DNA from 2 places in the Microvirgula curvata genome. Region 2 is predicted to be linked to the other one. Evidence: predicted binding sites of a transcription regulator. Region 2 holds the regulator's gene; the other holds the start of a gene.

Region 1 (6,665 bases), on a different contig from region 2:
TCGGCAAGCCGATCAAGGTCGTGTCGGCCGACCACCAGAACAAGGCCGATATCGGCGTGGCCAAGGCGCGCGAATGGTTCGACACCCAGGGCGTGGACATGGTCGTCGACCTGCTGAACTCGTCGGTCGGCATCGGCGTGCAGAAGCTCGGCACGGAGAAGAAGCGCATCGTCATCAACAACGGCTCCGGTTCGACCGCGCTGACCAACAAGGAATGTTCGCCGTACGGGGTCCATTACACCTACGACACCTTCGCGCTGGCCAACGGTACCGGTCGGGCGATGATGAAGACCGGTGCCAGAAACTGGTTCTTCCTGACCGCCGACTATGCCTTCGGCCAGTCGCTGGAAAAGGACACCAGCGACGTGGTGCGCGAGATGGGCGGCAAGGTGGTCGGCACGGTGCGCCATCCGCTGTCGACCTCGGACTTCTCGTCCTACCTGCTGCAGGCACAGGGCTCGGGCGCCAATGTGGTGGCGCTGGCCAATGCCGGGGCCGACTTCACCAATGCGGTCAAGCAGGCACGCGAGTTCGGCATCATGCCGAAGCAGACCGTGGTCGGCATGCTGGTGTTCGATTCGGACATCGCCAGCCTGGGCCTGGCCACCGCCCAGGGCATGAAGTACACCACGGCCTTCTACTGGGATCTGAACAACGATACCCGCGCCTTCTCCCAGCGCTACTACAAGAAGACCGGCGCCATGCCGACCATGGTCCAGGCCGGGGATTACTCGTCGACCATGCACTATCTGAAGGCGGTCAAGTCCGCCGGGACGGTCGAAGCCGGCGCGGTGATGGCCAAGATGCGCACCACCCCGATCAACGACTTCTTTGCCCGGAACGGCAAGATCCGCGAGGACGGCCGCATGGTCCATGACATGTACCTGGTCGAGGTCAAGAAGCCGGCCGACTCGAAGAACAAATGGGACATGCTGAAGGTGATGCAGACCATCCCGGGGGCGCAGGCGTTCATGCCGCTGTCGCGCAGCGAGTGCCCGCTGGTCAAGAAGTCCTGACCACCGGCAGCAGGGGCGGACGGGGACAGGGCGCCCCGTCCGGCCGACAGAACATACCAATGGAGGTGACAGATGGAGATCACCGCACAGGCTGTGTTGTCGCAGCTGATGCTTGGACTCAACAACGGCGCGTTCTATGCGTTGCTGAGCCTGGGGCTGGCCGTGATATTCGGCATGCTGAATATCGTCAATTTCTCGCATGGTGCGCTGTACATGCTCGGCGCGATGGTGGCGCTGATCGGCGCCGACTATCTCGGCCAGTGGACCGGCAACCCGGATGCGCAACTGAGCTTCTGGTGGGCGCTGGTGGTGGCGCCGGCCGTGGTCGGGCTGCTCGGGCTGGTGATCGAGCGCTTCATGCTGTCGCGGCTGTACCGGGTTGACCCGCTGTACGGGCTGCTGTTCACCTTCGGTGTCGCGCTGATGCTGGAAGGCGTGTTCGTCGCGCTCGGCTTCAACGTGTCCGGCGAGCCGTACAACGCCAAGCCGGAAAGCCTGTCCGGCGCAGTGAACCTTGGCTTCATGCTGTTCCCGGCCTACCGGCTGTTTTCCATCGTGCTGTCGATTTCGGTCTGCGTCGGCACCTGGTTCATGATTGAACGTACCAGGATCGGTGCCTACCTGCGCGCGGCGACCGAGCGGCCGGATCTGGTCCGTGCCTTCGGTGTCAACGTGCCGGTGCTGATCTCGTTCACCTACTTCTTCGGTGTGGCGCTGGCGGCGCTGGCCGGCGTGGTGGCGGCGCCGATCTACTCGGTCAGCCCGAAGATGGGCGCGGATCTGATCATCGTCGTCTTCGCCGTGGTGGTGATCGGCGGCATGGGTTCGATCATGGGGGCGATCGTGACCGGCTTCGGTCTTGGCATCATCGAGGGCCTGACCAAGGTCGTGTACCCGCCGCTGTCCAATACGGTGATCTTCATCATCATGGCGCTGGTGCTGCTGTACCGCCCGGCCGGCCTGTTCGGCAAGGAGGCCTGACATGTTCCCGCTCGATATCCGCCATCCGGCACTGTGGGCAGTGCTGGTTGTCGCCGGGCTGATCGCCCCGTTTGCGGTCTACCCGATTTTCATGATGGAACTGCTGTGCTTCGGGCTGTTCGCCGCCGCGTTCAACCTGCTGCTCGGCTTTGGCGGCCTGCTGTCATTCGGCCATGCGGCGTTCTTTGGCAGCGGCGCCTACATTTGCGGCTACCTGCTGAAGGAATGGGGGCTGAGCCCGGAACTCGGCATCCTCGCCGCCACCGCCTGCTGCGCGCTGCTCGGCCTGCTGATCGGTGCGGTGGCGATCCGTCGCCAGGGCATCTACTTCGCCATGGTGACGCTGGCACTGGCGCAGATCGTGTTCTTCCTCTGCGTGCAGGCGCCGCAGACCGGCGGCGAGGACGGCCTGCAGGGGATTCCGCAGGGCAGGGTGTTCGGCCTGTTCGATCTGGCGCATACGGTGTCGGTCGGGGGGCAGGACGTGCCGCTGACGCTGTACCTGTTCGTCTATGCAGTATTCCTGGCCGGCATGTGGCTGATCTACCGCACGGTGTACTCGCCGTTCGGCCAGACGCTGAAGGCGATCCGCGAAAACGAGGCGCGGGCACTGTCGCTCGGCTACCGGGTGGAGCGCTACAAGCTGCTGGTGTTCGTGCTGTCGGCCTCGCTGGCCGGCACCGCCGGGGCGACCAAGGCCATCGTGTTCCGGCTGGCGTCGCTGACCGATGTCAGCTGGCACATGTCCGGCGAAGTGGTGCTGATGACCCTGCTTGGCGGCATGGGTACCATTCTCGGTCCGGTGGTCGGCGCGTTCACCGTGCGCGCGCTGCACAACGAACTGGCGTCGCTCGGCTCGTGGGTGACGGTGATCATCGGCGCGATTTTCGTCATCTGCGTGCTGGCGTTCCGCCGCGGCTTCATCGGCGAAGCCGGGCGGCTGCTGAAGAAAGACTTCTAGCGCACCAGCCCGGCCAGCGACGGGCCGGTCTGCGCCGGAAACAGGCGCGGATCGGCCAGTTTTTCGTACAGCGTCGCCCGTGAAATGCCGAGTGCCCGCGCGGCCTCGGTCTTGTTGCCGCCGGCCAGCGCCAGCGTCTCGCTGATCACGCGCCGTTCGGTTTCGGCCAGCCGCTGTGCCAGGGTGCCGCCGCCGGCCAGCGGCGGCGGGTCGACTGCCGCGGCCACCGGCAGGATGCGCTGCAGGACCGGGGCGTCCAGCGCCACGCCATCGGACAGCATTACCGCCTGTTCCAGCACATTGCGCAGTTCGCGGATATTGCCCGGCCACGGATAGGTGGCAAGCAGTGCCAGTGCGGCGGCACCCGGCTTGCGCTGCGGCAGGCCGGTGCGGTCGGCAATCTGCGCCAGCAGTGAATCGACCAGCGCCGGCAGGTCTTCCGACCGCTCGCGCAGCGGCGGCAGCCGGATCGGCAGCACATTCAGGCGGTAGAACAGGTCGGCGCGGAACAGGCCGGCATCGACCAGCGCGCGCAGGTCGCGACTGGTTGCGGCAATGACCCGCACATCGATATGCAGCAGGCGGTTCGAGCCGAGCGGTTCGATTTCCTGCTCCTGCAGTACGCGCAGCAATTTGGCCTGCATCGGCAGCGACATGTCGCCAATTTCGTCGAGAAACAGCGTGCCGCCGTCCGCGAGTTTGAACTTGCCGTCGCGGCCCTTGCGCTCGGCACCGGTATAGGCACCGGCGACGGCGCCGAAGAATTCCGCTTCCAGCAGCGTTTCCGGCACCGCGGCGACGTTCAGGCCGACAAAGGGCTTCTGCCGGCGCGGCGACGCGGCATGGATGGCATTGGCCAGCAACTCCTTGCCGGTGCCGGTCTCGCCGAGCAGCAGCACGGTGGTATCGAGCGCGGCCGCACGCTGGCCCAGGCGCTGCATGTCGCGGCAGGCGGCGCCGGCGCCGATGATGTCGTCGAAGCCGTAGCGCGCGCGGCGGCTGCCGGCGTTGTCACGGCGGACCCGGTCCAGGGTTTCCTGCAGCTGTGAAAGCTTGTCGACCAGCGGTTTCAGCGGCTGCCAGCGTTCGGACAGCAGGATGCCGAATGCGCCGACCACCTGGCCGTCGCCGTCCTGCAGCGGAAAGCGGCTGACCACGAAGTGGTGCTGCTTGTAGTTCATGAAGTCGAGCACGATCGGTTCGCCGCTCTGCACCACCTCGCGCATGCGGCTGTGCGGCAGGATGTCTTCCACCGGCCGGTTCAGCGCCCCGGCCGGATCGTCGAGCCCGAGCAGGGCTGCGTAGCGCGCCGTGATCCATTGCACGCGCGCCTCGCGGTCGACCAGCAGGGCGCCGACGAACTGCTGCTCGAACAGCTCCAGCAGACCGTGCTGCAGGGACTGGCACAACGGCGCCGGTCCGGGAGGGTTCAGTTCCGTTTCTTCCACCCGTGTCTCCTCGTTTATCCGTGCTGCGACCTTTGGCCGCGCCGGTTTGTTGTCATGGCGGGATGTGTCCAATGTAGCATCACCGCGTGAGGAACCGGAGCGGGAAGTGCGTGCGCCGGGGGACTGACAAGTAAATTTGCTTGACCTTAAGATTGACCTGCGTCAAAAAAGTGGCGATGATTTCACAAATTTCTGAAAGAACAGGAACGCGTGACATGACGCCATTGATCGAACGCTTCGTGCTGCACTTCGGCGAGATGGGCAGCCGCTGGGGCGTGAACCGCACCGTGGGGCAGATGTATGCGTTGCTGTTCCTGTCCGAAAAGCCGCTGAATGCCGACGACATCGTGAACGAGCTTGGCATGTCGCGCTCCAATGTCAGCATGGGGCTGAAAGAACTGCAGTCCTGGCGACTGGTTCGCATGGCGCACCATCCCGGCGACCGGCGCGACTACTTCACCACCCCGGACGACACCTGGGAGATCTTCCGCACGCTGATCGAGGAAAAGCGCCGGCGCGAGATCGACCCGACCCTGTCGCTGCTGCGCGATACGCTGATGGCCGATCCCTGTGACGAGCAGGAGCGCCATGCCCAGGAGCGGATGCGCGACATGCATGAACTGATCGAACTGGCGACCGGCTGGTTCGACGACGTGCAGCGCTTGTCACCGGACACGCTGGCCAGCCTGATGCGGCTCGGCAGCAAGGTGCACAAGGTGCTGGAATTCGCTGACCGGCTGCGTCCGGGAAGCCGGGAGTAAAGACCATGACACCGTCCATCCTGCAGCGCCGGACCCGGCGCGGCATGCCGCTGTGGCTTGAAATCTCGGTGGTGCTGACGGTGAAGCTGTTGTTGTTGTGGGGCGCGAAAGTGCTGTGGTTCTCCGAACCGCTGGCCCGGCACATGACCGTCCCCGAGTCCGCGATCGAGCAGCAACTGCTTGGCACCCCCGGTCGCGATGCCCCGCCTGTCCACAAGAATTGACCGCAAACGGAGAGAACCATGCTGCCCGTGTCCGAGGTAGTGGAGCTGTCACGCCTGCAGTTCGCGCTGACTGCCCTGTTTCATTTTTTGTTCGTACCGCTGACGCTGGGGCTGAGCTGGATCCTGGTGATCTGTGAGTCGGTGTACGTGATGACCGGCCAGCAGGTCTACAAGGACATGACCCGCTTCTGGGGCAAGCTGTTCGGCATCAACTTCGCCATGGGGGTGACGACCGGCATCACGCTGGAATTCCAGTTCGGCACCAACTGGGCGTACTACTCGCACTATGTGGGCGACATCTTCGGCGTACCGCTGGCGGTCGAGGGGATGATGGCCTTCTTCCTCGAATCGACCTTTGTCGGCCTGTTCTTCTTCGGCTGGGACCGGCTGTCGAAGAACAAGCACCTGCTGGTCACGTTCCTGGTCGCCTTCGGCTCCAACCTGTCGGCACTGTGGATCCTGATCGCCAATGCGTGGATGCAGAATCCGGTCGGGGCCGAGTTCAACTATCACACCATGCGCATGGAGCTGGTCAGCCTGGGCGAGGTGTTCTTCAACCCGGTGGCCCAGGTCAAGTTCGTGCACACCGTGGCGGCCGGCTATGTGGCGGCGGCGATGTTCGTGCTCGGCGTGTCCAGCCTGTACCTGCTGAAGGCGCGCGACACCGGCTTCGCACTGCGCTCGTTCGCGGTGGCGGCAGGCTTCGGGCTGGCGTCCATCCTGTCGGTGATCGTGCTCGGTGACGAGTCCGGCTACACCACCGGCGAAGTGCAGAAGGTCAAGCTGGCAGCGATCGAGGCCGAGTGGAACACCGAACCGGCACCGGCGGCCTTTACCGCCATCGGCTGGCCGAACCAGGCCGAGGAACGCACCGATTACGCGGTGAAAATTCCTTACCTGCTCGGGCTGATCGCCACGCGCTCGACCGACACCCGGGTGACCGGCATCAAGGACCTGAAGCGCGAACACGAAGTGCGCATTCGCAGCGGCATGATCGCCTACGAGGCACTGACCGCGCTGAAGGCCGGCGACACCACGCCGGCAGTGCGCGAGCGCTTCGAGCAGCACAAGGCCGACCTCGGTTTCGGCCTGCTGCTGAAGAAATACACGCCGAACGTGGTCGACGCGACCCCGGCGCAGATCCGTGCCGCCGCCAGCGACACCATTCCGAACGTCGCGCCGCTGTTCTGGAGCTTCCGCATCATGGTCGGGCTCGGCATGCTGTTCCTTGCCATCTTCGCCACCGCCTGCTGGCTGCTGGTGCGCCGCCGCCT
Region 2 (6,665 bases):
ATGTTCAATCCCAGCCGTGACGAAGCCCGCCGTTTCCTGTTCGATACCTGGCAGAAGCACCATGCCGGACAGCCGCTGACCGACCTCGAACGGATCGCGCTGGCCATCGAACTGGAACACCCCGAATACCAGCCGATGCTGGCCGACCCCGACCGCTACCTCGACCGCGACTGGCGTCCGGAGGGCGGCGAGACCAATCCGTTCCTGCACATGATGATGCATCTGTCGATCGAGGAGCAGGTGTCGATCGATCAGCCCGCCGGCGTCCGCGATCTGGTCGACCGCCTCGCGGCCCGGCTCGGCACCCGTCACGATGCCCAGCATGCGGCGATGGACGGTCTGGCGGAGATGATCTGGCTGGCCCAGCGCAACGGCAGCATGCCGGACCCGAACGTCTACCTGAACGTGCTGCGCCGCCGGATCGGCGAGGGCGAAGCCTTCGACCTCGCCCGGCCGGGCGACGAACCCTGAACCGATGGAGAACGGCATGACCGGTGAGCGCTGCCCGTGGTGCGGGACCGACCCGCTGTATATCGCCTATCACGACGAGGAATGGGGGCGCCCGGTCCACGATGACCGCAAGCTGTTCGAGATGCTGATCCTGGAAGGCGCCCAGGCCGGTCTGTCGTGGATCACCATCCTGCGCAAGCGCGACGGTTATCGCCGCCGCTTCCATCAGTTCGACCCGCAGCGGGTCGCCGCGATGAGCGACGAGGAGCTGGAGGCCGCACTGCAGGACCCGGGCATCGTGCGCAACCGGCTCAAGGTGGTCAGCGCCCGCCGCAATGCACGGGTCTTCGTCGCCATGCAGGCCGAGCACGGTTCGTTTTCCGACTGGCTGTGGTCGCACGTGGACCGGCAGCCGGTCGTCAGCCGTTTCACCCGCTACACCGACGCGCCAGCCTCGACCCCGCTGTCTGACCGGATCAGCAAGGCGCTGAAAAAAGCCGGCATGAATTTCGTCGGCAGCACGGTCATCCAGGCGTACCTGCAGGCAGTCGGCGTGGTCAGCGACCACCAGGCCGATTGCCCCTCGCACCCGGACCACGTCCGGCCACCGTCGGTCTGAGGACAGCGCCAGTCCATTCGTCGGGAATTGCAACCGGCGCCAGACCAGCCCTTACTATGCAGGAAGAAGGAAACGTTCAGACACCAGTCCATCGACCGCGAATTGATGTGCGGCCAGGAACTCCACGAGGAGGAAACGCCATGCCATCACGTCCCCCGTCTCCGGCAGCGGCCAGGGCAGCAGCGCAAGCCGTCAGAATCTGGAAAAAGCGTCCACGGCTCGGCCTGCATGGCATGCTTTCAGACTATGTCGGCAACAAAAATTACTACCATATGGGTAATGGTGTACGCAGCTACGACCCGATGATTCAGCGCGTCCTGCAACCGGACCCATTGAGCCCGTTCGGGACGGGAGGCATCAATCCCTATGCATTCTGTCTGGGCGACCCGGTCAACAATCGTGATCCTTCCGGTTATTCAGCGATTTCCAACACCGGAATCGCCCTCGGCCTGGTCAGTCTGGTCCTCTCCATTGCCACCTTTGGCACGGCATCCATACTGGCCAGTCTGGGGCTGGCGCTGGCGATCATCTCCGTCGCTACCGGCGCGGCCTCCAATCTGCTGGCCGGCTCAAGCCCTGGACAGGCAGCAACGCTGGGAAGGGTATCCTACGGCCTGGGGGTCGCCGCGAGTCTGGTTAGCCTGGTCCTGGGCGCCATCGGTTTCGGCGCATGGCGGTTGGGCAGACATCTGCGGAAAAACCCCGATTTTGACATGTCACTGAGAGTCTGGAACAAGGGGCCGGGCGTACAGACAGTCGGCATCCATGGCTCACCCCATGCGACGATCGCCGCAAACAAGCTGTTGCGCGCCCCCCAACTGGCCAGACGTATCCGCCCGCTGCTCGACGCCGACACGGACACCGTGTTGCTGGGGTCGTGTCACGCAGGCCAGGGCAACAGCATGTCCTCCGTCGCCCAGGTTGTCGCAAACCGGCTGGGCAAGACTGTCGTGGCCGGCAAGGGAACCGTTTCACCCGAGTACCTCTGGAAGACGTTCACGCTGCACAAGCTGCCGTACGAGGACGTCCGGGTCTTCCAGGCTCAGGGCATGTGGACCTCTGCGCGCACCAGCCTGGTCAATACGGTCCGGTTCGAACAGCAGAGCGCAGCGATTTACCTGAGGCAGCTGTACGCACGCCATTGATACGGCGTCAGCGGCTCAGATCGTCTTCGAGTAGCGGGCGTGGGTCTGTTTCTCGCGCAGATAGCGGTCGAACACCATGGCAATGGTGCGGATCAGGAAACGCCCCTGCGGCGTCACGGCGATCCACTCGTCATCCAGCTCGACCAGTCCGTCAGCCTCGTATTCGGCCAGCCGGGCCATTTCCGGCGCGAAATACTGCTTGAAGTCGATGCCGAAACCCTCGCCCATCGCTTCCATCGACAGCGAGAAGCGGCACATCAGCGCCTGAATGATTGCCCGGCGCAGCAGGTCGTCGGCACTCAGCAGCAGACCGCGGACGATCGGCAGCCGGCCTTCGTCCAGCATCGCATAATACTGTTCGAGGTCTTTTGCGTTCTGGTGATAGCTGGCGCCGACCTTGCCGATGGCCGAGGTCCCGATGGACACCAGATCATGGTCGGCATGGGTCGAGTAGCCCTGGAAGTTCCGTTGCAGCCGTCCCTGGCGCAGGGCCACGGCCAGATCGTCGTCCGGCAGGGCGAAGTGGTCCATGCCGATGAATTCGTAACCGGCATCGGTCAGCATCTGCACCGCCATCTGCAGAATGTCGAGCTTGACCTCGGCCGACGGCAGATCCGCTTCGTTGATGCGCCGCTGCGGCATGAAGACCGTCGGCAGGTGGGCGTAGTTGTACAGCGCCAGCCGGTCCGGACGGATGCTGAGCACCGTCTCCAGCGTACGCCGGACCGAGTCAACGGTCTGGTGCGGCAGGCCGTAGATCAGATCGAGGCTGACCGACTTGAAGCCGGACGACCGCGCGGCGTCGATGACCGTCAGCGTCTCCTCGACACTCTGTACCCGGTTGACGGCCTTCTGCACCTGCAGATCAAAATCCTGCACCCCGACCGACATGCGGTTGAAGCCCTGGGTCGCCAGCAGCCGCACCGTGTCGGCGCTGACCTTGCGCGGATCGATCTCGATCGAGTATTCGCCAGTGGGCAACAGGTTGAAATGGCGACGGATCGCGTCCATCAGCCGCTGCATCTGCTCGTCGGACAGGAAGGTCGGCGTGCCGCCGCCGAAGTGCAGCTGGATCAGGTCCTGGCGCGGCCCCAGCCCTTCGGCATGCAGCGCCAGCTCGCGTTCGAGATAACCCAGATAGGTATCCGCACGCGTCTTGTCCTTGGTAATGACCTTGTTACAGGCGCAGTAGTAGCAGACTGTATTACAGAACGGTATATGAGCGTATAATGATACTGGCTTGGCGCTGGCGCCGATTTGCCTTTGCTCAAGGCAGTGGCGATAATCTACGCCGTTGAATTCGGTGGTAAAACGGTCTGCCGTCGGATACGAGGTGTAGCGAGGACCGCTGCCGTCGAGGCGTTCGATCAACTCTCGGTCGAAAATGAACTGGGCGGGAGCCACGTTGTCGTGAATTGCTGTCGTCATAAATGGATAAACCTCTCAGGCAGTGAACCACTTTGCCTGAATCGTGCAGGGGCGCCTTTGATAGTCGTCAAGCCTGGCATGATAACAACCTGAACGGATCATCATGGCCGAACACAATCCGCTTACTGCCCACACGCTGAAGATCTCCTGCTCGAACTGCAGTCTTCGCGAATTGTGCCTGCCCATCGGACTCAATCGCGAGGAGATGAGCCAGCTCGACGCCGTGATCCGGCAGAGCCGGCGCCTGAAGCGCGGCGAGTACCTGTTCCGCGCCGGCGAGGCGTTCAAGTCCATGTTCGCCATCCGGACCGGCTTTTTCAAGACCTGCATTTCCAGCCATGACGGCCGCGAGCAGGTCACCGGTTTCCAGATGTCCGGCGAGCTGCTGGGCCTGGATGGCGTCTCCAGCAGCCTGCACGGCTGTGATGCGATCGCGCTCGAGGATGCCGAGGTCTGTGAACTGCCGTTCTCGCGCATGACCAGTCTCGGTCGTGACATCCCGACCCTGCAGCATCATTTCTTCCGGTTGATGAGCCGTGAAATCGTCCGTGACCAGTCGGTCATGCTGCTGCTCGGCAACATGAAGGCGGAAGAACGTCTGGCCGCCTTCCTGCTCAACCTGTCCCAGCGCTTCTCCGCCCGCGGCTTCGCCGCCAACGATTTCATCCTGCGCATGAGCCGTGAGGAAATCGGTTCCTTCCTCGGTCTGAAGCTGGAAACCGTCAGCCGCACGCTGTCGAAATTCCAGGCCCAGGGCTGGATCATTGTCGAACACAAGCACATCCAGCTGATTCAGCCGGAGAACCTGAAGACCCTGGTCGGCGGCTGCCAGCAGAGCATGCCGATCGCCACCACCTGAACCCGGTTCAGAACAGTCCCAGCGACAGGCCGAGCGCCAGCGTCGCACCGACCTCGGCCGCGCGCTCCAGCGCGGCCTGGTCGGGCTCCCCATGCACGATCAGCGGCTCGCAGGCCGGCGTCAGCGGATAGCCGCGCGCAATGCGTTCGATCGCGACTCGCGCCCCGCTGCCGTCATTGCCGGCACAGATCAGGATCGCATACGGCAATCCTTCCACCCGCCCCTGGGCCGGGTAGAACGTGCGATCGAAAAAATCCTTCAGCGTGCCGGCCATGTAGCCGAAATTTTCCGGCGTGGCGACAATCAGGCCGTGACAGGCCAGCAGATCGTCGATGCCGGCCTGCTGCGCCGGCAGCAGCCGCACGTCGATCTCCCCCTCGCCCGCCTCACTGGCCGCCGCCGCCGCCGCCCGCGCCAGCTGCAGGTTGCGCCCGGTCTGACCGGCCCACAGGATCAGCAGCTGCTTCATCATTCCTTCTCCCCGCCATCCAGCGCCGCGATGCGCGCCATCAGGGTGGCCAGCCGGCCGGGCTCCGGCCAGTGCGCCGGCACCACGAAGCCGCGCGACACTTCCTGCCAGTCGTCATCGTCGACGGCCTGCATTTCCGCCACCATCAGCGCCTCTCTCCTGCCCGCCAGCCGCGCCTGCAGCTCGGCGGCGGTCTGCACGTCGGCCCGGCCAGCCCGGGCCGGGGACAGCCAGTCGAGCCGGAGCAGGTGCAGATAGCGGCTGTCGGCCGCCCGTGCCGGCCAGGCCTCCCCCTGATGCCGCCACCAGTGCACCGGTTCGCCGCTGCCGGCCGGCCGGAACAATTGCCCGCGCAACACGGTAAAGGCCGGGCAGCCGGCGAAACCGGGCGGGAGGGTCGCCGCCGCACGCGCATCGCCGGCCAGCGCCAGCTGGCGCACCAGTTGCGCACGTTTCAGCGCCAGCGCATCGCGCAGGTCGGTCCCGGCCCAGCACTGCGGCGCGACTTCCAGATAGAACTTGCACGCCATTTCGACATGGAGCGGCCGTCCGTCCAGCCGCAGCAGGAAATCGAACTCACCAAGGGTATGCGCCTCGACCCGCACCGCGCGGTTGGCCGCCACCAGTTCAAGCTGCGCACTCCGCTGTGCCAGCCAGAAGGCCAGCAGCGCCTCGGCATGGGCGCCAAGGCGCCCGGTGCGCCGGGCCGCCAGCCAGTCCAGCAATACGGCAGGGCGGCGGTCCAGTGCCAGCAGCCGTTCGGCAGCCCGCGGTCCGGCCAGCAGGGCCCGGTCGAACTCGACACCGCTGTCCCACGGCGACGGCCCGAGCAGCAGTGACGCCAGTGCCCGCACCGCCGGTTCGCGCAACGAGGCCAGCAACGGCAGCAGGCGGGGATCGGCGGCGCAGTTCACGCGACTCAGTCGTGTCGGTACGGGTCCGGCCCGCAGCGGCGTTCGATCTGCTTCAGCATGCCGCGCAGGATATCGATCTCCTGCCGCTCCAGGCTGGCGCGGTCATACAGGGTGCGCAAGCGGCGCATCAGCCGTTCGCCATTGCGCCGGTCATAGAAACCGATACCGTCGAGCACCCGGTCGAGATGACCATAGAACCCTTCGACCTCTTCATGACTGGCCAGTTCGGCATTGGCCCGCAAATGATCAAGCGGAAATGCCAACTGGCTGAACAGCTCATAGCACATGACCTGTACCGCCTGGCCGAGGTTCAGCGAAAAATAGTCCGGGTTGCCGGCAATGGTGACCAGCCGGTTGCAGCGCGCGACCTCGTCGATCGACAGTCCGTAGGTTTCGTTGCCGAACACCAGTGCAACCTCGACCCCGTCGCGGGCCGCCGCCAGCAGCTCGGCACAGGCGTCGCGCGGCGCGGCCAGCGGCGTGGTCAGCTCGCGCTTGCGGCTGGTCAGCGCACAGGCGATGGACACGCCTTCCAGCGCGGCATCGAGCGTGCCGGTCACCACGGCGTTCTCCAGCACATCGGCCGCGCCGGATGCCAGCGTGGTCGCCTCGGCATCGGGAAAACGCTTTGGCTCGACCAGATACAGGCGGGTCACGCCCATGGTCTTCATCGCGCGCGCGGCGGCGCCGATATTGCCGGGATGGGAAGGACGCGCCAGAACGACGCGCACATTACGCAAAAAATCAGGGACTTCGGGTTTCGACATTGAGAAAACTGCGT

The links. The regulator FNR, encoded in region 2, switches genes on or off when oxygen is low (the NO sensors DNR and NnrR bind a similar motif). The targets are predictions, from matches to a motif close to TTGATNNNNATCAA.
Region 1: a site for FNR is predicted at 4,559-4,572, ahead of ACYVG8_RS10350 (GbsR/MarR family transcriptional regulator). Genes of this name have one in related genera too.

What each region holds. Positions count from the first base shown of each region.
Region 1 is NZ_BAAGUB010000022.1:42,227-48,891, reverse strand. It holds gene ACYVG8_RS10370 (ABC transporter substrate-binding protein) at 1-1,016, shown strand, start outside; gene ACYVG8_RS10365 (branched-chain amino acid ABC transporter permease) at 1,089-1,997, shown strand; gene ACYVG8_RS10360 (branched-chain amino acid ABC transporter permease) at 1,999-2,958, shown strand; gene ACYVG8_RS10355 (sigma-54 interaction domain-containing protein) at 2,955-4,406, opposite strand; gene ACYVG8_RS10350 (GbsR/MarR family transcriptional regulator) at 4,622-5,167, shown strand; gene cydP (cytochrome oxidase putative small subunit CydP) at 5,173-5,391, shown strand; gene ACYVG8_RS10340 (cytochrome ubiquinol oxidase subunit I) at 5,410-6,665, shown strand, end outside.
Region 2 is NZ_BAAGUB010000035.1:110,490-117,154, reverse strand. It holds gene ACYVG8_RS15515 (DUF1841 family protein) at 1-471, shown strand; gene ACYVG8_RS15510 (DNA-3-methyladenine glycosylase I) at 488-1,069, shown strand; gene ACYVG8_RS15505 (RHS repeat-associated core domain-containing protein) at 1,210-2,214, shown strand; gene hemN (oxygen-independent coproporphyrinogen III oxidase) at 2,230-3,642, opposite strand; gene fnr (fumarate/nitrate reduction transcriptional regulator Fnr) at 3,746-4,501, shown strand; gene ACYVG8_RS15490 (flavodoxin family protein) at 4,509-4,973, opposite strand; gene ACYVG8_RS15485 (DUF1853 family protein) at 4,970-5,884, opposite strand; gene ACYVG8_RS15480 (RNA methyltransferase) at 5,890-6,651, opposite strand.